Regions from separate parts of the Dermacoccus sp. Tok2021 genome, predicted to be linked through region 1. Evidence: riboswitches for the same ligand, from Rfam matches in the RefSeq annotation. Region 1 holds a riboswitch; each other region holds the start of a gene.

Region 1 (5,480 bases):
TCGAAGGCACCTTCTCGTCGGTGACGCCGTCGTCGGCCTCGCCCGCACGAACCGCCTTGATGGCGGCGATGACACCGGCGATGACGACGATGAGAACGAGACCCGCGAACAGGATCGACAGCGACTGCTGGATGAACGTGTTGCGGATGACCGCGTCGATCGCCTCCGGCGTCTTGGCCGTCTTGAAGCTCGTCAGGCCCTTCTCCTTGGCGTCGACGAACGCCTTGTGCTGCGCCCAGTAGCCGAGCTTCGGGTCGGAGGAGAAGATCTTCTGGTAGCTGGCCGTCATCGTGACGATGACGTCCCACGCGAGGGGAACGCCCGGGATCCAGGCCCACTTCACGTGGCCGCTCTTGACGACGACGACCACCACGACCGTCAGCGCTACCGCGGCGAGCAACTGGTTGGCGATACCGAACAGCGGGAACAGCGTGTTGATGCCGCCCAGCGGGTCGGTGACACCCATGAGGAGGATGGAGCCCCAGCCGGCGACGACGAGGAACGTCGTGATCCAGGCGCCGACCTTCCAGGACGTCTCACGGAAGCGCTTGAGGCCCGGGACGTTGCTGAGCGTGTCGGAGAGCATGAAGCGCGCGACGCGGGTACCGGCGTCGACCGTCGTCAGGATGAACAGCGCCTCGAACATGATCGCGAAGTGGTACCAGAACTGCTTCATCGAAGCGCCGGGGATGACCTGCGAGAACACGTTCGACATACCGAAGGCGAACGTCGGTGCGCCACCCGTGCGGGAGACGACCGACTCCTCGCCGACGTCCTTCGCGGCCTGCGCGATCTCGGTGGCCGACGTCGGGTCGCCGCCGAGGCCGAGCGAGTTCACCCACGCGGCAGCCTTCTCGGGCGTACCGCCGGTGACGCCGGCGGGCGAGTTCATGACGAAGTACAGGTGGTGGTCGATGATGGCGGCCGCGATGAGCGCCATGATCGCGACGAACGACTCCACGAGCATCGAGCCGTAGCCGATGAGGCGAGCCTGGCTCTCCTTCTGCAGCAGCTTCGGCGTCGTGCCCGAGGATATGAGAGCGTGGAAGCCGGAGAGCGCACCACAGGCGATCGTGATGAACAGGAACGGGAACAGCGAACCGGCGAAGACGGGGCCGTTGCCCTCCTTGCCGAACGACGTGATGGCCGGGATGTCGATGGACGGGCGCGCGATGACGATGCCCAGCGCGAGCAGCACGATCGTGCCGACCTTCATGAAGGTCGACAGGTAGTCACGCGGAGCGAGCAGCAGCCACACCGGAAGGACGGCGGCGGCGAAACCGTAGATGATGATGGCCCACGCGAGCGCCGTCGGCGAGAGCGTGAACAGGTCCTTGCCCCAGTCGGTGCCGGCAACCCAGCCACCGGCGACGATGGCAAGGAGCAGCAGGACGACGCCGATGCCCGAGACCTCGGAGACGGCACCCGGGCGCATGAAGCGCAAGTAGCAACCCATGAAGAGCGCGATCGGGATCGTCATCGCGAGCGAGAAGACACCCCAGGGCGACTCGGCAAGGGCGTTGACGACGACGAGGCCGAGCACCGCGATCAGGATGATCATGATCGCCATGACGGCGAACATCGCCGCCCAGCCACCGACGGGGCCGAGCGTGTCGCGCGCCATCTGGCCGAGGCTGCGACCGCCGCGGCGCGTGGAGATAGCGAGCACCATGTAGTCCTGCACGGCGCCCGCGAAGATCACACCGAAGATGATCCAGAGCGTGCCCGGCAGGTAACCCATCTGCGCGGCGAGCACGGGGCCGACGAGCGGGCCGGCGCCGGCGATGGCGGCGAAGTGGTGACCGAACAGCACGCGCCGGTCGGTCGGCATGAAGTCCTGGCCGTTCTCGAACTGCTCGGCCGGGGTGGCGAGGTCGTCGCGCGGGCGGATGACCTTGTACTGGATGAGGCGGCTGTACAGCATGTAGCCGATGACGTAGCTGCCGACGGCAGCCATGACGAACCAGATCGAGTTGACGTGCTCGCCGCGGACGAACGCGACCATCGTCCAGCCGATGGCGGCGATGACGGCCGCGACGGCGATGACGATCTTCTGACGTCCCGTGATCTGGCGGGGTAGGTCGACCGCGACCGGGGGCGTGTTCCCGTCGCGCTCGGGGGTTTTGGTGCTCGACGCGGGCACGGAGACCTCCCTTTTCGTGTGAGTGTGAGCAGGGCCACGTTATGCGGTGTCGGGTAGGTCACAGGGCTTTGACAACGCACGCGCAGGTCACACCTTCATCACGAATTTGGACGAACGTCACGCAGTGGGGCCGGTGGGGCGCGGCCCGTCGCCGAACCAGTAACGGCGGCTGTCTTCACGAACGTCCTCGAGCTGCCCGCCACAGGCCTCGATGACGGCGCGCGAGGCGCCGTTCGTCTGCGCGCAGCAGACGAGCACGGGGGCGATGTCGAGCGCGGCGGCTTCGGCGAGCCCGAGCTTCAGAGCCTCCTTCGCGATGCCGCGTCCGCGAGCGGCCGGCCGCACGGAGTAGCCGATGTGGCCGCCGAGTTCGTAGAGGAACTCGTTGAGCGCGTGACGCAGGGCGAGGTGACCGACGAGGGCGCCGTCGTCGACGATCCAGAAGTAGGAGCAGTGGACGAGGCCGGTGTGCGGCGGCCACATCGTGTTGCCCTGGCGGGCGCAGTCTTCGACGTAGGCGGCGAAGCCGTCGGGGGTGATGTCGACGTCGGTGCCCGCGAAGAAGCCCGATCCGTCCATGCCGCCCGCGCACACCCAGCGGTCGTCGCGCGAGTCGGTGGTGGCGTCGCGGAACTCGCGCAGCATGGCCGACCAGTCGTCGTAGCGCGCGGCGTCGGGGGCGATGAGTTCGATCATGTCGGTCATCTCATCACCCCCGACCGTGGGGCGTCGATCAGTTTTCGGTGCGCTTAGTGGGCGCGCAGGCCGTCGACGCCGCGGGGCTCGTCGCCGCGCACGGTGACGCGGTGCATGACGCGGGTGTTCGTGTAGTCGCGGTTGGCGTAGTGGGAGGTGGCGCGGTTGTCCCAGATGCCGACGTCGCCGGGCGCCCAGCGGTGACGGATCGTGTGCTCGGGCTGCGTGAGGTGGGCGTAGAGGGCGTCGAGGATGGCGCGCGACTCGGCGTCGGAGACGCCACTGACGTGGGAGGTGAAGCCGGGGTTGACGAACAGGCCGCGGCGGCCGGTCTCGGGGTGGACGCGGACGACGGGGTGTTCGACGGCGGGCAGTTCGGTGACGATCTCGCCCTCCCACTCGTGGCCGCCGTTCTTCTTGAGGAAGGCGCCCCACTCGCGGTTGCCGTCGTGGACGGCGAGCAGCTGGTCGGCGAGCGCCTTGAAGGGTGCGGAGAGGGAGTCGTAGGCGGCCTGGCTGTCGGCCCAGGACGTGTCGCCGCCGTAGGGCGGGAGCGTCACGGCGCGGAGGATGCTGATGGACGGCGGCCGCTTCATGAAGGTGACGTCGGTGTGCCAGACGTCGGAGAAGGAGAACTCGGGGTCGCTCGAGTCGATGTTGTAGATCTCGCTGCGCTCGTGGTTGCCGGCGACGGGGTGGCCGGGCGTCAGGTCGCCGAGGAGGTTGCCGAGGCGTACCTGGGCGTCGTCGTCGAAGCCGTGCTGATCGCGGAAGAAGAGCACCTTGTGGGCGAGCAGGGCGCGGCGGATGTCGAAGGCCGCGATCTCGTCGATGGACGCCAGGTCGATGCCGTGGATGACGGCGCCCAGGGCCGGGCCGAGGCGCTCGATGCGCAGTCCGGGCGTCGTGGCGGGAGCGTGGGTGGCGAGAAGTGTCATGACAACCTCTTTGTTCGTTGCGCTTGCGCAGACGCCGGGCGGCGACGCGCCAGGTCGTTACTCGGGGCACCCCACCGCAGCGGAGGGTTGCCGTCCGGCCAGCCGAGACTTATCGCCGGAACTCGAGACCCAGACATAAGTTAACCCACACGGTTACCAAACTCATGGTTATGACTAGCCAGTGTCCACATCCTGGCCTCGTCCGCCCGCGGCGTGATGTCGCAAGGTCCCGATGTGCGCGGCATTTCCCGCACAGGCGGCTCCCTTCCCCACCGGTTCACACTGCCGAAGGCGCCCCGGCACACCGTCCGCCAGGACGCGCCCACCTTGGCGGGTGGCCGTGCTGCAGGCGATCTCGGGGCCACCGGCCGTCCTGTAGCGTCGGAGACAAACCATGACGTGGCAATGAAGGAGCACCGATGAGCCTTGCGAAGAACGCGACCGCCCTGCTGTCCAAACTGCCCGATCAGACCGCTGCCTTTCTGGCGGACGGCTACCTGTTCCAGGAGCGCCTGCGCAAGGCCGAGGGTCGTAGCCCCGGGGACGCGCGACCGCTCGCCACCCGCCTGCTCGGACGCCCCGCGCTGATCGTGCGCGGCAAGGAGGGCGTCGACCTGTTCTACGACACCTCGCGCATGAAGCGTGACGGCGCGATGCCATTGCCGGTGCGCGGGCCGCTGTTCGGTAAGGGCGCGGTGCACGGTCTCGATGACGAGGAGCACCGTCACCGCAAGGCCATGCTCATGCGCATCACCTACGACGACGCTCAGGTTCGCCGCTTCATGCCGATTCTCGAGGATGAGATGCGCAAGACGCTCGCGCGCTGGGAGCAGGAGCCGGGAACCGTCTACGACGGAAGCGTCATCACGTATGGGCGTGCCGCCCTGCGGTGGGCGGGCGTTCCCGGTAGCGAGGAGGAACTCGACACGTGGGCGCAGCGTCTCGGCCAGATCGTCGAGGGCTTCGGGCGCAAGAGCCCCGCGCACGTCGAGGCGTGGATCAACCGTCGTCGGTGCGACGCGTGGGCGGCCGACCTCGTGGCGCGCACCCGACGAGGTGAGATCACGCCCGAACCCGGCACCGCGCTGCACGAGGTCGCGAACGCGACGAACCTCGACGGCTCACCGCTCGACGAGCACACCGCTGGGGTCGAGTTGCAGAACACGACGCGTCCGACCATCGCCGTCGCGCGTTTCGCAGCCTTCGCCGCTCGCGCACTCGTCGAGCACCCCGAGTACCGCGAGCGCATCGCCGACGAGGTGGCATCGAGCGGCACGCTGCTGGAGAACCCGACGGCCGTCGCCTTCGCCCAGGAGGTGCGCCGCGTCTCCCCGTTCGTGCCGATGCTGCCGGCCTTCGCCCGTGACTCCTTCGAATGGGGAGGCCAGAAGATCCGTCGCGGCCAGCGCGTGCTCATCGACATCCTCGGCACGAACAACGACCCGCACGAGTGGGACTCGCCCGAGGAGTTCCGCCCCGAACGCTTCACCGGTGTCGACGCGGAGAAGATCCAGAGCTTCATCCCTCAGGGCGGTGGCGACGTCGCCACCGGGCACCGCTGCCCCGGCGAGAAGATCGCGGTGACCGCGCTGTCGGTGACGGTTGCCGGGCTGTGCACCCCGGGTGTGGAGATCGATCCGAAGGGCCTCGACTTCAAGTGGACCCAGTTGCCGACGCTGCCCGGTAGCGGCGCCCGGGTGCGG
Region 2 (5,480 bases), on a different contig from region 1:
GTGCGTCGTGTCGGCGCCAGCGCCGCCGAACTCGAGCCGGAGCACCGTCGCGACGGCATCGGCTTCTTCCTCCTCGCCCTCGGCATCGTTGTCGCGGCGCGCGAGTGGTGGAACCTGCCCGGCATGTTCGGTGACATCGTCCACGCCGTCGCCGCGGGAACGTTCGGCGTCATCGCCTACGTCCTGCCTGTCGTGTTCATCGGCATGGGTCTGCACATGTTCCGCCACCCGCGCGGCCACCAGCCCACCCACCGCATGTCGATCGGTCTCGGCATCCTCGCCCTCGGCTCCACCGGTATCGCTCACCTCGTCGGCGGACGCCCGGCCGCGGGTGACGTCGACGCCGTGCGTGACGCCGGCGGAGTGCTCGGCGTCATCTCCGGCGGCCCGCTGGCCGCAGGCCTGACGCTCTGGGGCGCCGGCGTCATCCTCGGCCTCGTGTCGTTCTTCGGTTTCCTCGTGCTGACGCGCACGCCGGTCAACCGCATCCCTCAGCGTCTGCGTGAGGTTGAGGCCACGATCTTCGGTGGTCACGCTCCGACCGAGGAGCGCGACTACGCCCAGCGCGACGCCGTCGCCGACGACCTGCACGGCGCCGACATCGGCAACCGTGCGCGCGGCGGAGCACCCCGCCGCGCCGCCGACGTGCACCACGGCGACGAGCCGTACGAGCAGGCAGCAGAGGTCGTCGGCCGCGGTCCGCGCGGTCGCGGGCGTGGCTCGCGCAAGACCCTCGGTCGTCAGCGCGGCGAGCAGCAGATCTACGACATCGACACGATCGAAGGCGGCGACCCGGCGGACGGCTCCGCCGACGAGGGCGAGCGCGCCACGTCGGCCGGCGCGGCAGCTCTGGCTCGGGCCCGCGGCTCGCGTGCGACCACGTCACGCCCGGCCACCACGGACGAGGCCGACACCGCCACCGTCGAGACGGCCGGTGGCTCCAAGCAGCGTCCGGGCGAATCGCCCAAGGCCGCCGCAGCCCGCCAGGAGACGGCGCAGCGCCCGGCCGCCGAGGTGCCTCAACGTCAGGTCGAGGCTCAGCCGACGGAGCAGCTCCCACAGCGCGTCGAGCAGCTCGCCCTCGCCGGCGACATCACGTACACGCTGCCCGAGTCGACCCTCCTCGAGGAGGGCACGCCGCCCAAGGAGCGTTCGGCCGCGAACGACCGCGTCGTCGACGCGCTCACCGAGGTGCTCGACCAGTTCGGCATCGACGCCGTCGTCTCCGGTTTCACCCGCGGCCCGACGGTCACGCGTTACGAGGTCGAGCTCGGCCCCGGCGTCAAGGTCGACCGCGTCACGGGTCTGAGCAAGAACATCGCCTACGCCGTGGCCAGCGCCGACGTGCGCATCCTGTCGCCCATCCCGGGCAAGAAGGCCATCGGTATCGAGATCCCGAACGCCGACAAGGAACTTGTCAGCCTCGGTGACGTGCTGCGCAGCCAGGCGGCCCGCAACAATCACCACCCGATGGTCATGGGTGTCGGTAAGGACGTCGAGGGTGGCTACGTCGTGGCCAACCTCGCGAAGATGCCGCACATGCTCGTCGCCGGTGCCACCGGTGCCGGTAAGTCGAGCTTCGTCAACTCGATGATCACCTCACTCCTCATGCGGGCCACGCCCGAAGAGGTGCGCATGGTGCTCGTCGACCCCAAGCGCGTCGAGCTGACGGCGTACGAGGGCATCCCGCACCTCATCACGCCGATCATCACGAACCCGAAGAAGGCCGCCGAGGCTCTCGAGTGGGTCGTGCGCGAGATGGACGCGCGCTACGACGACCTCGCCGCGTTCGGCTACAAGCACATCGACGAGTTCAACAAGGCCGTGCGTGCGGGCAAGGTGACCCTCCCGCCGGACAGCAAGCGCAAGCTCGCGCCGTACCCGTACCTCCTCGTCGTCGTCGACGAGTTGGCGGACCTCATGCTCGTCGCGCCGCGTGACGTCGAGGCCTCGATCCAGCGCATCACGCAGCTCGCGCGTGCCGCCGGTATCCACCTCATCCTCGCGACGCAGCGCCCGTCGGTCGATGTCGTCACCGGCATCATCAAGGCCAACGTGCCGTCGCGTCTGGCGTTCGCGACGTCGTCGCTCGCCGACAGCCGCGTCGTGCTCGACCAGCCCGGCGCCGAGAAGCTCCTCGGTCAGGGTGACGCGCTCTTCCTGCCGATGGGCGCGAGCAAGCCGATGCGTGTGCAGGGCGCGTGGGTCAACGAGTCGGAGATCCACGGCGTCGTCGCGCACGTCAAGGCTCAGCTCGCGCCCAACTACCGCGAGGACGTTCAGCAGACGGCGCCCAAGAAGGAGATCGACGAGGACATCGGTGACGACCTCGACGTGTTGCTGCAGGCGGCCGAGCTCGTCATCACGACGCAGTTCGGTTCGACCTCGATGCTGCAGCGCAAGCTGCGCGTCGGCTTCGCCAAGGCCGGTCGCCTCATGGACCTGCTCGAGTCGCGAGCAATCGTCGGCCCGTCCGAGGGGTCGAAGGCGCGCGACGTCCTCGTCAAGCCCGACGACCTCCCCATGACGCTCGCGCTGCTCAAGGGCGAGGACGTTCCGGACGATGCCGTGGCCAGCGGCGCCGACGGCGGTCCGGTCGACCTCGTCGCCCAGGCGCAGGGCGATCTCGACGAACCGGGCGAGCAGTACTACGACGGGCACGACGGCGGTGACGGTAGTGAGGACGCCTGGGAGCTGACGCAGCACGGTCGCTGAGGTCGCCAGGTCGGCGGCGCCAGCCTGATGGAGGAGTCCCTGCATCCCGGATCATCGGGATGCTGGGACTTTTGTGTCCCGGACGGTCCCGTGTGGCGTCCGAGGTGGTAGTTGCGATACAGGTGTCGTGTCCCAGTATGTGGATTCTGCTTGTGGGTGGCGCGACCAGCCAGTTGACTGCATTCATCCCATCCAGAGCGGCCGAGAGATCTGGCTCGTCGACGCCGCAGCAACCGACCCTCGCGGAACGGTGCTCACGCCAGAAGCGATGGAGTTGATTCTCATGTCGGAACACCGCGTTTCGTCTTTTCGTGCCTGCCGACGTCGGACGGTTGATTTGATGCGCCGTCGCGTCAGTGCATGTCGCTGAAGAACGCACGACGATCTCAACGCCTCCGTGGGCGCGACCCTCGCGACTTTCGACTCTCGGGTCGTAGCCCGCCCATGCCCGAGATGCCGTCCGGTCGGATCACCGATTGTCGATGTGACCCGGTACGTCGTACGCGCGCTAGACGCCCTTCCCCGCTCACTGATCAAGAGATGAGTTTCATGTTGCCCACAGCACCACCTCACACCGAGATCGTTGTCTCGGTGGTGAAGCCCGATCTTCGTCCCGTGTTTCGCCGCGCGGTCTCGAGCGTCTGGGTCATCACGACTGCCGGGGAGGCAGGGCCGGTCGGCTTGACCGCTTTGTCTGTCCACTCGGTTTCGGTCGACCCACCCCTCGTGTCCTTCAACATCAGTCGCACGTCTCACTCGCTGGCTTCAATCGTGCGAACCGGACGTGTCGCCCTCCACCTTCTCGACGAGAACCAAGGGCAGCTCATGACCCGATTCGCCGGCCCGCGTGAGGCCCGGTTTCAGGACGACGGTCTCTGGTCGTGGGACAGGACCGGTCTGCCGCGACTCACGGACGTCGCAGCTCGATTGACAGCCACGGTCCGTGATGCCCATGAGGCGGGAGACAGCTGCCTCATCGTCGCCGAGGTGGATAGCGCCGAGCACGTCGCAGATCGCGGTCCGCTTGCCCACCACAACGGAGCGCATCACAGCGTCTCGCCCTCAGTGTCACGAACGACGAACGGAGTCCGATGATGAGCACGTCCACGAACCAGCCGACCTTCCACTGGTTCCTACCGACCTCCGGCGACTCGCGTGGAATTGTCTCTGGAGGTCATGGGGCCGCGGTCGAGGGCACTGATCGAACCCGTGAACCGTCCGCGGGCTACCTGCGTCAGGTGGCACAGGCGGCGGAGGCCAACGGTTTCGAATCCGTCCTGACGCCAACGGGTCTGTGGTGCCAGGACTCCTGGCTCATGGCCGCTGCGCTTTCCCAGCACACTGAGCGGCTGAAGTTTCTCGTCGCCTTCCGCCCAGGGTCCGTCTCGCCGACTCTGGCAGCGCAAATGGCCACCACCTTCCAGACCATCACTGACGGTCGACTCCACGTCAACATCGTCACCGGGGGAGAATCGTCCGAGCAGCGGGCGTTCGGCGACTTCCTCGGCAAGGACGCCCGATATGCGCGGACCGGAGAGTTCCTCGACGTCGTGAGTCGGTTGTGGGATTGCGAGGATTCGTTCGACTATCGCGGCGAACACCTGGTGGTGGAACAAGCGCGACTCTCGCGGACGCCGACCCCGCGTCCCGAGGTCTTCTTCGGCGGATCTTCGCCAGCCGCACTCGAGATCGCGGCCCGCCACGCCGACGTGTACCTCACCTGGGGGGAGCCGCCGGCACAGGCCAAGGAGAAGATCGACCGAGTCCGCGAACTGGCCGCCCGGCAGGGCCGCACTGTGCGATTCGGTATTCGGTTGCACACGATCTCCCGAGACACATCCGCCGAGGCCTGGGCGGTCGCGGAAGGGCTACTCAAGCGCATCCCCGCGGAACTCATCGAACGTCAGCAGGACGCGCTGCGTCGGTCGGAATCCGAAGGGCAGCGGCGCATGCTCGCGCTGAACGGAGGGACCACTGCCGATTTGGAGATCTACCCCGGGCTCTGGGCTGGCGTGGGGCTGGTGCGCGGTGGAGCCGGAACGTCGCTGGTCGGTTCACATGCTGAGGTCGCAGACCTGATTCGGCAGTACCGCGACGTCGGCTTTGACGATTTCGTGTTGTCCGGATACCCGTGCCTGGAGGAGGCCTACTGGTTCGGTGAGGGGGTGCGCCCACGGGTGGAGGCGGTCCCGGCGGAAGAGCATTCGCACGACCGAGCCGTGAGCTGAGGATCTTTCTCGAATTCGAGGGTTTGCACCGGCCAGGTCGTGGCCACTGACCTGGCCGGCATTCTTTCCGCAATTGCATAAGCAAATGTTTGACAAATCATAATGAAAACCTATGAGGAGTGACTCATGAACGTGACGAGCAGCACAGCTCGGGCGTCGACGGCGGCAGCTGTTGCTTCGCCGGGATCGGCCGACGACACCTTGCCTGCCCGAGTGCGCTTAGGCAGCGCTGGCTCCAACGCGCGCCGTAGGAGGCGGCGGAATCTCATCCGCAGTGATCACGAGCCGCCGAGTTGGGAGGTGCGGGCTCTGAGCCCGCTGGCAATCATCGCGGTGTGGCAATCCGTGAGTGTCATCGGTTGGTTGCCGCAGGACGTTCTCGCACCGCCATCCCGGGTCCTCTCAACGCTGGGGTCGCTGATCTCCGACGGCACGCTCACAACTGCCCTCAGCGTCTCGGTGCAGCGTGCCGGGTTCGGATTCGCACTGGGGTCGCTCATTGCCTTGGGTGCAGCGCTCCCGGTGGGCCTGACGCGT
Region 3 (5,480 bases), on a different contig from region 1:
TCATGTCGATGACGGCGACGAGCGCGAAGGTGTATCCGAGGATGAGCGGCGCGAGCGCCTCGGGGATGAGAACGGTGCGGATGATCCGCCACGGGCTCGCGCCCATCGCCTGAGCCGCCTCGATGACGCCCGGGTCGACACTCACGAGGTTCTGTTCGACGATGCGACTGATGCCGAACGTTGCGGCGAGCGTCAGCGGGAAGATCATCGACGCGGTACCGATCGTCGAGCCGGTGACCTTCAGCGTCAGCGGACCGAGCGCGGCCGCGAAGATGATGAACGGGATCGGCCGGATGATGTTGACGAGCACGTTGAGGATCGTGTGAACCGTCGGGTTGGCCATGATGCCGCCGCGGCGCGTCGTGTTGAGCAGCACGCCGAGCACGAGCCCGAACAGACCGCCGAGGACGATGGTGGCGCTGACCATGAGGAGGGTCTGCCCGACCGACTCCCACAGCACGGGGCGCAGTGCGCTCCAGTCCGTGTCCGCAGTGATGACCTTCATGCCGTGGCCTCCTCGAGTTCGTGGACGGTGGCGACCTGGGCGAGGTCGGTCAGCACCTGCGTGACGGTGACGTCGTCACCGCGCAGGGCCAGGGTCAACGTCGTGAGGTTCGCTTCCTTGAGGGGCGTGAGGCCACCGTGGACGATCTCCGGTTCGACACCGCGGGCGCCGGTGGAGGCGAGAACCCTTCCGAATCCAGCGGAGTCGTGGACGGTTGCCGTGACGAGGCGTCCGCTCACCCTCTCGCGCAGCCGCGCGATCTCGCGGGCGTCGGGCACGTTGCGCAGCGTCGCGTCGACGAGCCGCCGCGTGGCTGACGATGTCGGTGCGCCGAGCACCTGCTCGGTCGGCCCGGATTCGACGAGGCGGCCGTGTTCGAGGACCACGACGTCGTCGGCCAGTTCACGCACGACGTCCATCTCGTGCGTGATGACGACGATCGTCACGCCGAGCTCATCGTTGACGCGGCGCAGGAGGGCGAGGACGTCCTTCGTCGTGTCGGGGTCGAGGGCGGAGGTCGACTCGTCGGCGAGCAGGATCTCCGGGTTCGTGGCCAGGGCGCGGGCGATGCCGACGCGCTGCTTCTGGCCGCCGGACAGCTCGTCAGGATAGGCCCAGGCCTTCTCCGTCAGACCGACGAAGTGGAGCAGTTCGGTGACTCGCGCCTCCTGCTTGTCCTTGTCCCAACCGGCGACCTCGAGCGGATAGGCGACGTTGGCGTACACCGTGCGCGAGCGGATGAGATTGAACTGCTGGAACACCATGCCGATGCGGGCCCGCAGAGCTCGGACCTGCTTTGCTCCCAGACCCGCCAGATCGACGCCGTCGACCTCGACGGAGCCGGTCGTCGGGGTCTCGAGCGCGTTGATGAGCCGCACGAGGGTGCTCTTGCCTGCACCGGAGAACCCGATGACGGCGAGGACGCGGCCGGTAGCGACGTCGAGGTCGATCTCCTGCAGCGCGGTGACGTTCTTCTTGCCGCGCACGAAGGTCTTGCTCACGCCGCGCAGCCGGACCGCCGGCGCGTTCTCGGGTCGGGCCGGGGGAGTGGGGGTCACTTCTTGGCCTTGATCTGCGACTCGATGCGGGTGAGGATGCCGCGCACGTCCGCGACGGAACGCTTCACCTCGTACTGGGTTCCCTTGGTGCGCTTGGAGATGAGGTCCTGCACCGACTTCTCGTGGTACGCCTGGACGAACTTCGCGTACGTCGGGTTGTCGGCGTCCTTCTTGCGGGCCACGATGACGTTGATGTACGGCTCCGAGGACTTCGCCTTGGGGTCGTCCTTGAACAGCGCCTTGCTCGGGTCGAGGTTCGCGTCGGCGGCGAAGTTGTTGTTGACCACGGCGCCCTCGACGGAGGGCAGGGCGGCTGCGGTCTGGGCAGCGTCGACGGGCGTGACGCCGACCTTCGACTTCGCGGCGTCGATCTCGGCGGGCGTCGACAGGGAGTTGCCCCCGCCCTTGAGCGTGAGCAGACCGGCGCTCTGCAGGAGCAGGAGGGCGCGTGCCTGGTTCGTCGCGTCGTTCGGGATGGCGACCTTGCCGCCGTCGGCGAACTCGTTCACCGTGGTGTGCTTCTTCGAGTACAGCGACAGCGGCACGATGTAGGTGGAGCCGACCGGCGTCAGGGTGTCGTTCTTCGCGGCGTTGTAGTCGGCGAGGAACTGCAGGTGCTGGAACTGGTTGACGTCGACCTGGCCCTGGGAGAGCGCCGGGTTGGCCTGCGTGTAGTCGGTGAAGTTGACCGGCTGGATGTCGAGGCCGTACTTCTCCTTGCCGACCTTGACCAGTTCGGTCCAGTACGGGTCGGACGCTTCGGTGGTACCGACGGTAATCTTCGTCAGCTTCTCGTCGTCGCTACCCGTGAAGGCCTTGATGCCGAAGCCTGCGGCGAGCGCGACGACGAGGACGCCTGCGCCGATGGCCGCGTACTTGGGGCCGTTGCTCTTCGGCTTCTCGGGCAGGGCCTGGACGGCCGGGCTGGCTCCGGGGGTGGTGGAGTTGGTGTTCTCGGACATGGTGATGCCTTCCTCGAAGGGGCGTGCGAGGCGCCGGTGGGGTGGGCGGCGACGACCGCCCGACGATGGGTGCGGTCAGTGCTTGGGGCGCGCGAACGCGGCGTCGTGCGTGTGCGGTCGCGCGGTGGGGGCCTGGGTGGGGCGATGCGTGTGCTGCATGTGATCTCCCGGGATCGGGCGCACCGGTACGAGGCCCTCGAAAGGGATGTGTTCCGGGTGCGGAACGTGCTTGCCGCGCGGTTGACGCGGCCGTGTCATCACCTGGAGCACCCCGCCACGTTCGTGAGGGTTGCCGTCCGACCAGCCAGGGCTTTGCATCGGATCTCTTGACCGGCATCACATTAGAGGCGCCGCGAGAAGCCCGTCAAATCAAGTGATCTGGGCCACTCTGTGTCACCGCTGGGCCGAGTTTCCTGCGGTTGGGTAGTCGCCGCCTCGACCCAACGGCAGGAAAGTCTGCCCAGTGGAGAGATGCGCTGACGCCGTGCTCTCCCCGTGGGCTGGAGTCACTAGGGGCGGAGCGTGGACTCCACGGGGTCGAGGTACCCCGAGCTCGCGCTTATTTGCTCGGCGGAAGAACGTCGGTCTGCGCGGGGAGGTCGGCCACGCCGACCGGGCACGTCACGCCCTTGTAGCCGTGATTGCAGTACCCGCCTGGATTTTTCGCGAGGTACTGCTGGTGGTAGCCCTCGGCCGGCCAGAACTTTCCGGCTTCGTCGGCGGGCTTCATCTCCGTCGTGATGGCGCCGCGGCCCGCGTCGGTCAGCGCATCCTGGAACGCTTCCGCGGTGCGACGCGTAGCGGTCTCCTGCTCGGGCGTCGTCCAGTAGACCGCAGAGCGGTACTGCGTGCCGATGTCATTGCCCTGACGGTTGGCCGTCGTCGGGTCATGGTTCTCCCAGAACGCCTTGAGCAGCTGGGCCGGGGAGACCTTCTCCGGGTCGTACGCGATCTGGACGGCCTCGGTGTGGCCCGTCGTGCCCGTGCAGACGTCCTCGTACGAGGGGTTCTCACGGTCGCCACCCATGTAGCCGACGGCCGTCGAGACGACCCCCGGGATCTGCCATAAGATGCGCTCCGCACCCCAGAAACATCCCATCGCGACGTACAGCGTCTCGGTCTTGTCCGGCCACCCGCCGAGCAGTGGCGTGCCGAGAACGTCGTGCACGGCAGCGACGTCGACCGGGGCGGAATCCTGACGGGTGAACCACATGGGGCGTTCCTTTCACTGGAGTCGCTGTGTTCAACGCAGGCGTGTCCGAGAGGATTCCGAACTCGCGGAGCAACCGCGTGAACGGCGCGCGTCAGTCGACGAGCGGCGGCACTTCGAGCGGGATGGGGCGCAGTAGCCTCGCGCGGATCTCGACCATCGTCTGCGCGTCCGTGTCGAGCGCGACGTCCTCGGAAAGCGTTGGCACCCAAGGCGGCACGGCCCGCTTGTCGCCGTCGTTGTCAAGGCCGACAAGCACCATCGTGCACTCGGTCGTGAGGTTCAGTTCGCCCGTGCGCGGGTTGCCCGAGCGCACTCGCGCCGACACGTGCATGCTCGACGTGCCCGTGTGGATGAGCCGCGCCTGCACCTCGACGAGGTCGCGGACGTGCAACGGCTGGTGGAAGCGCACGCCGCCCGCGTACACGGCCACCGCCGAACCCTGGTTCCAGCGCTCCGCAACGAGGGTTGTCGCCTCGTCGATCCACTCCATGACGACGCCGCCGTGCACGTTGCCGCCCCAGTTGACGGTCGTCGGTGCCGCGAGGAAGCGCAGCGTCTCGCGGCACGACTCCGTCGCGTCCCGTGTAACTCTGCTTCACCATGTCGGCTTCGATGCGGGTGCGCACGTCGGTGAGGGTGACGGCGCGCTCCTGCTGGTCGCGTTCCCACTCGTCCTGCGGCGTGAACGTCGGGACAGGTGTGGGCTTCCGGTCGTCGTCGACCGCGACGAAGATGAGCAGGCACTGTGTGTTGACGCGCAGCTCGCCCTGACGCGGGTCGCCGGACGAAACGGTCGCGACGATGCGCATCGACGTGCGTCCGGTGTGGACGACACGCGACTGCACCTCGACGATGTGGCCCACCTCGACGGGGCGGGTGAAGCGCACATTGCCGACGTAGGCCGTCACGCAGTAGTGCCCGCTCCACGCCGCGGCACAGGCGTACGCGGACTTGTCGATCCACTCGAGCATCCGGCCGGCACCGACGCGCCCGCGCACGTTGGCATCCATCGGTGCGGCCATGAAACGCAGGGTGATGTGGCGTCGGGTTCCGGGCCTGCCGTCGATCGTAGGGCCGGTACCGCCGGAAATTCACTTGTCGGGCGCGCGGTTGCTGGCGTTCCATGACTGGCATGAACACGGTGCGCATCGAACGGATCACCCCTGAACACCCGCAGTTCGAGGAGTGGGCGACCGTCTTCGTCACGGCCGGGCGCCGCCAGTGGGGGCGCGACACGACTGCCTACCCGCCGAACGAACTCGCACAGATGTGGGAGTCCCTGGCCCACGCGAAGGTCTGGCTCGCCGCGATCGACGACGACGGCGACGTCGTCGGGTCCGCAGCCATCGGGATGCCGACGCAGGACAACCCACATCTCGCCGGGTTCGACGTCGCCTGCCTCGACGAGCGGGCTACGGCGCTCAAGCAACGTCTCGTCGACGAGGTCGAACGTGTCTGCCGAGAGGCCGGGCGCACCACGCTCATGATCGAAACGCAGACGCCGGTCGGTGCCGCCAACGACGAGGCCGCCTTCTTCGAAGCAGCGGGCTATGCGGAAGCGCAGACGTGCGTGCGTAACGGGCAGCGGCTCCCCGTGAGCGCCGACATCGGGGCCGAGATGCGCCGCGTCATCGAGATGAACGACGGCTACCGCATCGAGACCGTCGTCGGTCGGCTTCCCGAAGACTGGCTGCCGGAACGGGCGCGCCTCGCCGGAATGATGTCGACCGACACACCTCTCG
Region 4 (5,480 bases), on a different contig from region 1:
GGTCACCTGCCCTACTACGCCGACGGCATGTTCCCGCCGCTGGACCTCGACGGGCAGAAGTACCGCCTCAAGGCGATGAACTGCCCGATGCACAACGAGATCTTCCGTTCGCGCGGACGCTCCTACCGTGAGCTGCCGCTGCGCTTCTTCGAGTTCGGCACGGTCTACCGCGACGAGAAGTCCGGCGTTCTCTCGGGCCTCACGCGCGTGCGCATGATCACCCAGGACGACTCCCACTCCTACGTGACGCCGGAGCAGGCGCCGGGCGAGATCAAGCACCTGCTCGACTTCATCCTCGGGCTGCTGCGTGACTTCGGGCTGAACGACTTCTACCTCGAGCTGTCGACGCGTGACGAGGCCGGCGACAAGAAGGACAAGTTCATCGGCACCGACGAGCAGTGGGAGGTCGCGACGCAGGTGCTCGCCGACGTCGCGAACGCCTCGGGCCTCGAGCTCGTGCCCGACCCGGGCGGCGCAGCCTTCTACGGCCCGAAGATCTCCGTGCAGGCACGTGACGCCATCGGCCGTACGTGGCAGATGTCGACGATCCAGTACGACTTCAACATGCCCGAGCGCTTCGGCCTCGAGTTCCAGGCTCAGGACGGCACGCGTCAGCAGCCGGTCATGATCCACTCGGCGAAGTTCGGTTCGATCGAGCGCTTCCTTGGTGTGCTCGTCGAGCATTACGCGGGGCAGTTCCCGGCGTGGCTCGCACCGGTTCAGGTGCTCGGGGTTCCGGTCGCGGAGGAGTACTACGACTACCTCGGCGAGGTGGGCGAGAAGCTGCGTCGGGCCGGCGTACGCGTCGAGATCGACACGAGCGACGACCGCTTCCCGAAGAAGATCCGCAACGCCTCGAAGTCGAAAGCGCCGTTCATCCTCATCGCCGGCGAGGAGGACCGCGACAACGGAGCCGTGAGCTTCCGTTACCGCGACGGCTCGCAGAAGAACGGCGTGCCGGTCGACGAGGCCGTGGCCGAGATCGCCGCGTACATCGCCTCGCGCAACAACACGTCGCCCACGGCGGCCGAGGCACCTGCCGAGGCCTGATCCACATACGACGAAGCCGCCGCCCCGATTTGGGGTGGCGGCTTCGTCGTAGTCTCCGCGGTGCGGGCGATCAGGCGGAGGCAGCCTTCGCGGCTGCGAAGCCCTTGTCGAGGTCGGCGATGATGTCGTTCGCGTTCTCGATGCCGACCGACAGGCGCACGAGGCCGGGCGTGACGCCGGCGCCGCGGCGGTCGTCGTCACTGCCCTGGCTGTGCGTCGTCGTCGCCGGGTGGATGGCGAGCGAGCGGACGTCACCGATGTTGGCCACGTGCGAGTGCAGCTCGAGGGCGTCGACGAACGCCTTGCCCGCGTCGATGCCGCCGGCGATCTCGAAGGAGAACACTGCACCGGAACCGGTGGGCAGGTAGCGGTCGGCCAGCTCCTTGTACGGGCTGTCGTCCTTCGAGGCGTAGAAGACCTTTTCGACCTGCGCGTGCTCGCTCAGGTAAGCGACGACCTTCTCCGCGTTCTCCACGTGACGCTCGACGCGCAGCGACAGCGTCTCGAGGCCCTGCGCGATGAGGAAGGCGTTGAACGGCGACACGGCGGAGCCGAGGTCGCGCAGCAGTTCGACGCGCGCCTTGAGAATGAATGCGAGGTTCGCGCCGAGCGCCGAACCGACGCCGAGATCGCGGGCGAAAACGAGGCCGTGGTAGCTCTCGCTCGGCTCGTTGAACTGCGGGAACTTCTCCGGCTCCTTGGCGTAGTCGAACGTTCCGGCGTCCACGAGCACGCCGGCGATCGACGTGCCGTGGCCGCCGAGGTACTTCGTCGCCGAGTGGATGACGACGTCCGCGCCGTGCTCGATCGGGCGCAGCAGGTACGGCGTCGCGACGGTGTTGTCGACGAACAGCGGCAGGCCGGCGTCGTGGGCGACAGCGGCAACACCCGCGACGTCGAGGACCTTCTGGTCGGGGTTGCTCAGCGTCTCACCGAAGAGGAGCTTGGTGTTCGGTCGGATGGCGTTCTTCCACGCGTCGAGGTCACCGATGTCCTCGACGAAGGTGGTCTCCACACCGAGACGCTTGAGCGTGTACTTGAGCAGGTTGTACGTACCGCCGTAGAGAGCGGGCGACGCGACGACGTGGTCGCCTGCCTGCGCGACGTTGAGGATGGCGAACGTCGTCGCGGCCTGGCCGGAGGCCAGCAGCAGGGCGCCGACGCCACCCTCGAGCGCCGCGATGCGCTCCTCGACGGCCTGCGACGTCGGGTTGCCGATGCGGGTGTAGATGGGGCCGAGGTCGGACAGGCCGAAGCGGTTGGCCGCCGTCTCGGCGGAGTCGAAGACGAACGAGGTCGTCTGGTAGATCGGCAGCGCGCGCGATCCGGTGTCCCCGTCCGGCACCTGGCCGGCGTGGATCTGCTTGGTCTCGAAAGCCCAGTCCTGAGCGCTCATGACAACTCCTCGAAAGGTCGCTACCCGTGCGCGAACCTCGCACGCGGGGTGCGCCGGAAGCTCTGCTTCCGCGCTTGCCCGGGCGTATCCGACGCCGGGCCAGGTCGTCACCCGGAGCACCCCGCCGCGGTGGGAGGGTTGCCGGCCAGCAAACCGGGGTTTGACGCTGGCGCTCGTGACCTGGTCCGAGGATATCCCGGGCGGTATCGAGGGGCGGGACTCGTGTCTCACATCGTGGTTTGCCGTGCGGCGCGGGGCGTTTGCCGAAGGGTCAAGCCGTGGTTGACTGGCGCCATGACGATCACCATCGCCCGGGCCAGGCGTGACGACGCCTTCGCCTGTGCAGCGCTTCGGTTGCGCTCGGACCTCGAGGAGGGGCACCTGAATCGGGCCGGTTTCGTGACCGAGTACGCGGACGACTTCCTCTCGGCCTTCGACGAGGTACCCACGTGGATCGCCACCCGTTCCGACGGCACCGTCGTCGGCATCGTGCAGTGCGCCCTCGTCCACCGGATGCCGACGCTCGCGCGCGGCGCCAAGCCGTGGTTGTACGTCGCGTTCGTCTTCGTCGTGCCCGACGAGCGTGGCGCGGGACTCGGCGAACGCATGCTCCGCACCGTCGACGCCTGGGCGGACGCGCGCGGCGTCGAGCGGATGCTGCTCAACACGCGTCCGAAGGCGCGCCCGTTGTACGAGCGTCTCGGACTCGGTGCCCCGGAGGAGCGACACATGCACCGCGACGCACCGTTCGCGGCCACGAAGGAGCAGCGATGAGCGACATCATCTGGGCCCTCGACCAGCGCGAGCGCTGCATCGCCTGCCCGTCGAAGCCGGCGGCGAACGCCGTCGTGCTCTACCTCGGTGAGGACGGCTCGCTGCCGCGCGAGAGCGTCGGATCGCTGGCCGAACGTGGCGTCATGGCCGCGGGCGTCGTGTGGGCGGGTGTGACAGCGGAACTCACCGACGACGACTGGCTCGACCTCGAGGACGCCGCAAGCGGCCTCGGCGGACTCGCGAGCGCCGTCGCCGTCGTGGGTGAAGGCGATGCCGCAGCCGTCGCACAGAAAGTGGCAGAGCGCGTGGGCGGCCTGGCCCACGCGGGCGCTGCGAGCGACGAGCGGCTCGTGGAGAAACTCGCCGAGATCGCTCCGGTCTGACCCGGCGCGCGGGTTTCCCTAGGATGGGGCGCATGGTCACGCAGAACGAGGACTTCACTCCCGAGCACGCCGAGTCCGAGCACGACTTCGCGGGGGAGCCCGACGGGTTCGGCCGACTGTGGACGCCTCACCGCATGGCCTACATCGAGGCCGACCGCCCCTCGAGGGACGCCGGCGACGGCTGTCCGTTCTGCGCGGCGCCGGGCAAGGACGACGCCGAGGGCCTCATCGTGCACCGCGGTGAGCACTGCTTCGTCGTGATGAACCTCTTCCCGTACAACCCGGGCCACCTGCTCGTGTGCCCCTACCGTCACGTGCCGCACTACATCGACCTCACGGACGCGGAGACCGAGGAGTTCACGAAGCTGACGAAGCAGGGCATTCGCGCGCTCAAGGCGGCGTCGAACCCGGCCGGATTCAACCTCGGCATGAACCAGGGCGATGTCGCGGGCGCCGGCGTGGCTGCGCACCTGCATCAGCACATCGTGCCCCGCTGGGGTGGCGACATGAACTTCATGCCGATCGTCGGCCAGACGAAGGCTCTCCCGGTGCTTCTCGAGGACAGCCGTCAGCGCATCGCGGCGTCCTGGCCAACCGACTGACGGCCTCGACCTCGCGGGGCGTGCGGCTCGTGAACGCGGGGTGAGATGTGACTCGTCCGGCGCGGCGCGCACCTCGGCTCGACGTATCGAACCGCTACAGTTGAGTCACCATGCTGAACAAGTACGCGCGCGCCTTCTTCTCCGCGATCTTCCGCCCCCTGGCGCAGCTGCTCCTGCGCCTCGGCATCAGCCCTGACGTCGTCACGATCGTCGGCACGCTCGGTGTCTCGTTCGGCGCGCTGTGGTTCTACCCGCGCGGCGAGTTCCTCGTCGGCACGCTGTTCATCACGGCCTTCGTCTTCTCCGACATGCTCGACGGCAACATGGCCCGCCTGTCGGGTCGCTCGTCGGTGTGGGGCGCCTACCTCGACTCCACGCTCGACCGCGTCGGTGACGCCGCCATCTTCGGTGGCCTCGTGCTCTACTTCGCCGGCCAGGGCGACAACTTCCTCATGGCATGCCTCGCGCTCGCCTGTCTCGTGCTCGGTTCCGTCGTCTCGTACGCCAAGGCTCGCGCCGAGGGTCTCGGTATGGAGGCGAACGTCGGCATCGCGGAACGCGCCGACCGTCTCGTCGCGGTTCTCGTCACCACCGGCCTCACGGGCCTGTTCGACCTGCCGTACATCGTCCTGACGATCGTGCTCGCCCTGCTCGCGGTGGCCTCGTTCATCACCGTGCTGCAGCGCATGCTCATGGTGCGTCGCCAGGCGCTCGGCAAGGCTCTCGCGAACTGATGGCTCGGCCCGCTCCCTACCGCAAGCGAGCGCAGGACGCCGCCACCGTTCTCGCCTTCAAGGCCGGATGGCGTGCCGTGCGCGCCCTGCCCGAGCCGGCTGCGTACGCGCTCTTCGAGAAGATCGCGGACGTCCTTCACCGTCGCGGCGGCAAGGACGTCGAGCGGATGCGCTCGAACTACGCCCGGGTCCGCCCGGAACTCGACGCCGCAGCCCTGGACGACCTCACCCGTGAGGGCCTGCGCTCCTACTTCCGTTACTGGTGCGACGCGTTCCGCCTCCAGTCGCTCTCGCAAGACGATCTGCGCTCGCTCGTGCGCACCACCGGTGCCATCGACCAGGTGCGGGCGGACCTTGCGGCGGGGGAGTCGATCGTCCTCTACCTCGGCCACCTCGGTAACTGGGATCTCGCCGGCGCATGGTCCGCCACCGAGCTCGCGCACGTCACGACCGTTGCCGAACGTCTCGAACCCGACGAGCTCTTCCGCGCGTTCCTCGAGTTCCGTGAGGGCCTCGGCATGACGATCATCCCGTTGACGCA

What was found. A riboswitch is a leader RNA that binds a small molecule or an ion and turns the genes downstream of it on or off. The one in region 1 is predicted to bind S-adenosylmethionine.
Region 2: it holds a riboswitch for S-adenosylmethionine, as region 1 does, so the genes downstream of both, K9D12_RS15390 (flavin reductase family protein) here and K9D12_RS12235 (TauD/TfdA family dioxygenase) in region 1, are expected to answer to the same signal.
Region 3: it holds a riboswitch for S-adenosylmethionine, as region 1 does, so the genes downstream of both, K9D12_RS13790 (MetQ/NlpA family ABC transporter substrate-binding protein) here and K9D12_RS12235 (TauD/TfdA family dioxygenase) in region 1, are expected to answer to the same signal.
Region 4: it holds a riboswitch for S-adenosylmethionine, as region 1 does, so the genes downstream of both, K9D12_RS00810 (bifunctional o-acetylhomoserine/o-acetylserine sulfhydrylase) here and K9D12_RS12235 (TauD/TfdA family dioxygenase) in region 1, are expected to answer to the same signal.

What each region holds. Positions count from the first base shown of each region.
Region 1 covers NZ_JAGTHU010000022.1:34,300-39,779, reverse strand. Annotated here, with positions in the region: gene K9D12_RS12245 (carbon starvation CstA family protein) at 1-2,143, opposite strand, end outside; gene K9D12_RS12240 (GNAT family N-acetyltransferase) at 2,261-2,848, opposite strand; gene K9D12_RS12235 (TauD/TfdA family dioxygenase) at 2,893-3,777, opposite strand; SAM riboswitch class IV at 3,792-3,907, opposite strand; gene K9D12_RS12230 (cytochrome P450) at 4,197-5,480, shown strand, end outside.
Region 2 covers NZ_JAGTHU010000032.1:2,312-7,791, forward strand. Annotated here, with positions in the region: gene K9D12_RS13820 (DNA translocase FtsK) at 1-2,715, shown strand, start outside; SAM riboswitch class I at 2,901-2,990, shown strand; gene K9D12_RS15390 (flavin reductase family protein) at 3,265-3,810, shown strand; gene K9D12_RS13830 (LLM class flavin-dependent oxidoreductase) at 3,810-4,943, shown strand; gene K9D12_RS13835 (ABC transporter permease) at 5,070-5,480, shown strand, end outside.
Region 3 covers NZ_JAGTHU010000031.1:13,464-18,943, reverse strand. Annotated here, with positions in the region: gene K9D12_RS13800 (methionine ABC transporter permease) at 1-505, opposite strand, end outside; gene K9D12_RS13795 (methionine ABC transporter ATP-binding protein) at 502-1,515, opposite strand; gene K9D12_RS13790 (MetQ/NlpA family ABC transporter substrate-binding protein) at 1,560-2,525, opposite strand; SAM riboswitch class IV at 2,746-2,857, opposite strand; gene msrA (peptide-methionine (S)-S-oxide reductase MsrA) at 3,085-3,738, opposite strand; gene K9D12_RS15385 (acyl-CoA thioesterase) at 3,830-4,228, opposite strand; partial or broken gene K9D12_RS15380 (hotdog domain-containing protein) at 4,566-4,709, opposite strand; gene K9D12_RS13775 (hypothetical protein) at 4,862-5,480, shown strand, end outside.
Region 4 covers NZ_JAGTHU010000001.1:177,557-183,036, forward strand. Annotated here, with positions in the region: gene thrS (threonine--tRNA ligase) at 1-1,050, shown strand, start outside; gene K9D12_RS00810 (bifunctional o-acetylhomoserine/o-acetylserine sulfhydrylase) at 1,121-2,446, opposite strand; SAM riboswitch class IV at 2,512-2,627, opposite strand; gene K9D12_RS00815 (GNAT family N-acetyltransferase) at 2,741-3,220, shown strand; gene K9D12_RS00820 (hypothetical protein) at 3,217-3,603, shown strand; gene K9D12_RS00825 (HIT domain-containing protein) at 3,636-4,205, shown strand; gene pgsA (phosphatidylinositol phosphate synthase) at 4,316-4,939, shown strand; gene K9D12_RS00835 (phosphatidylinositol mannoside acyltransferase) at 4,939-5,480, shown strand, end outside.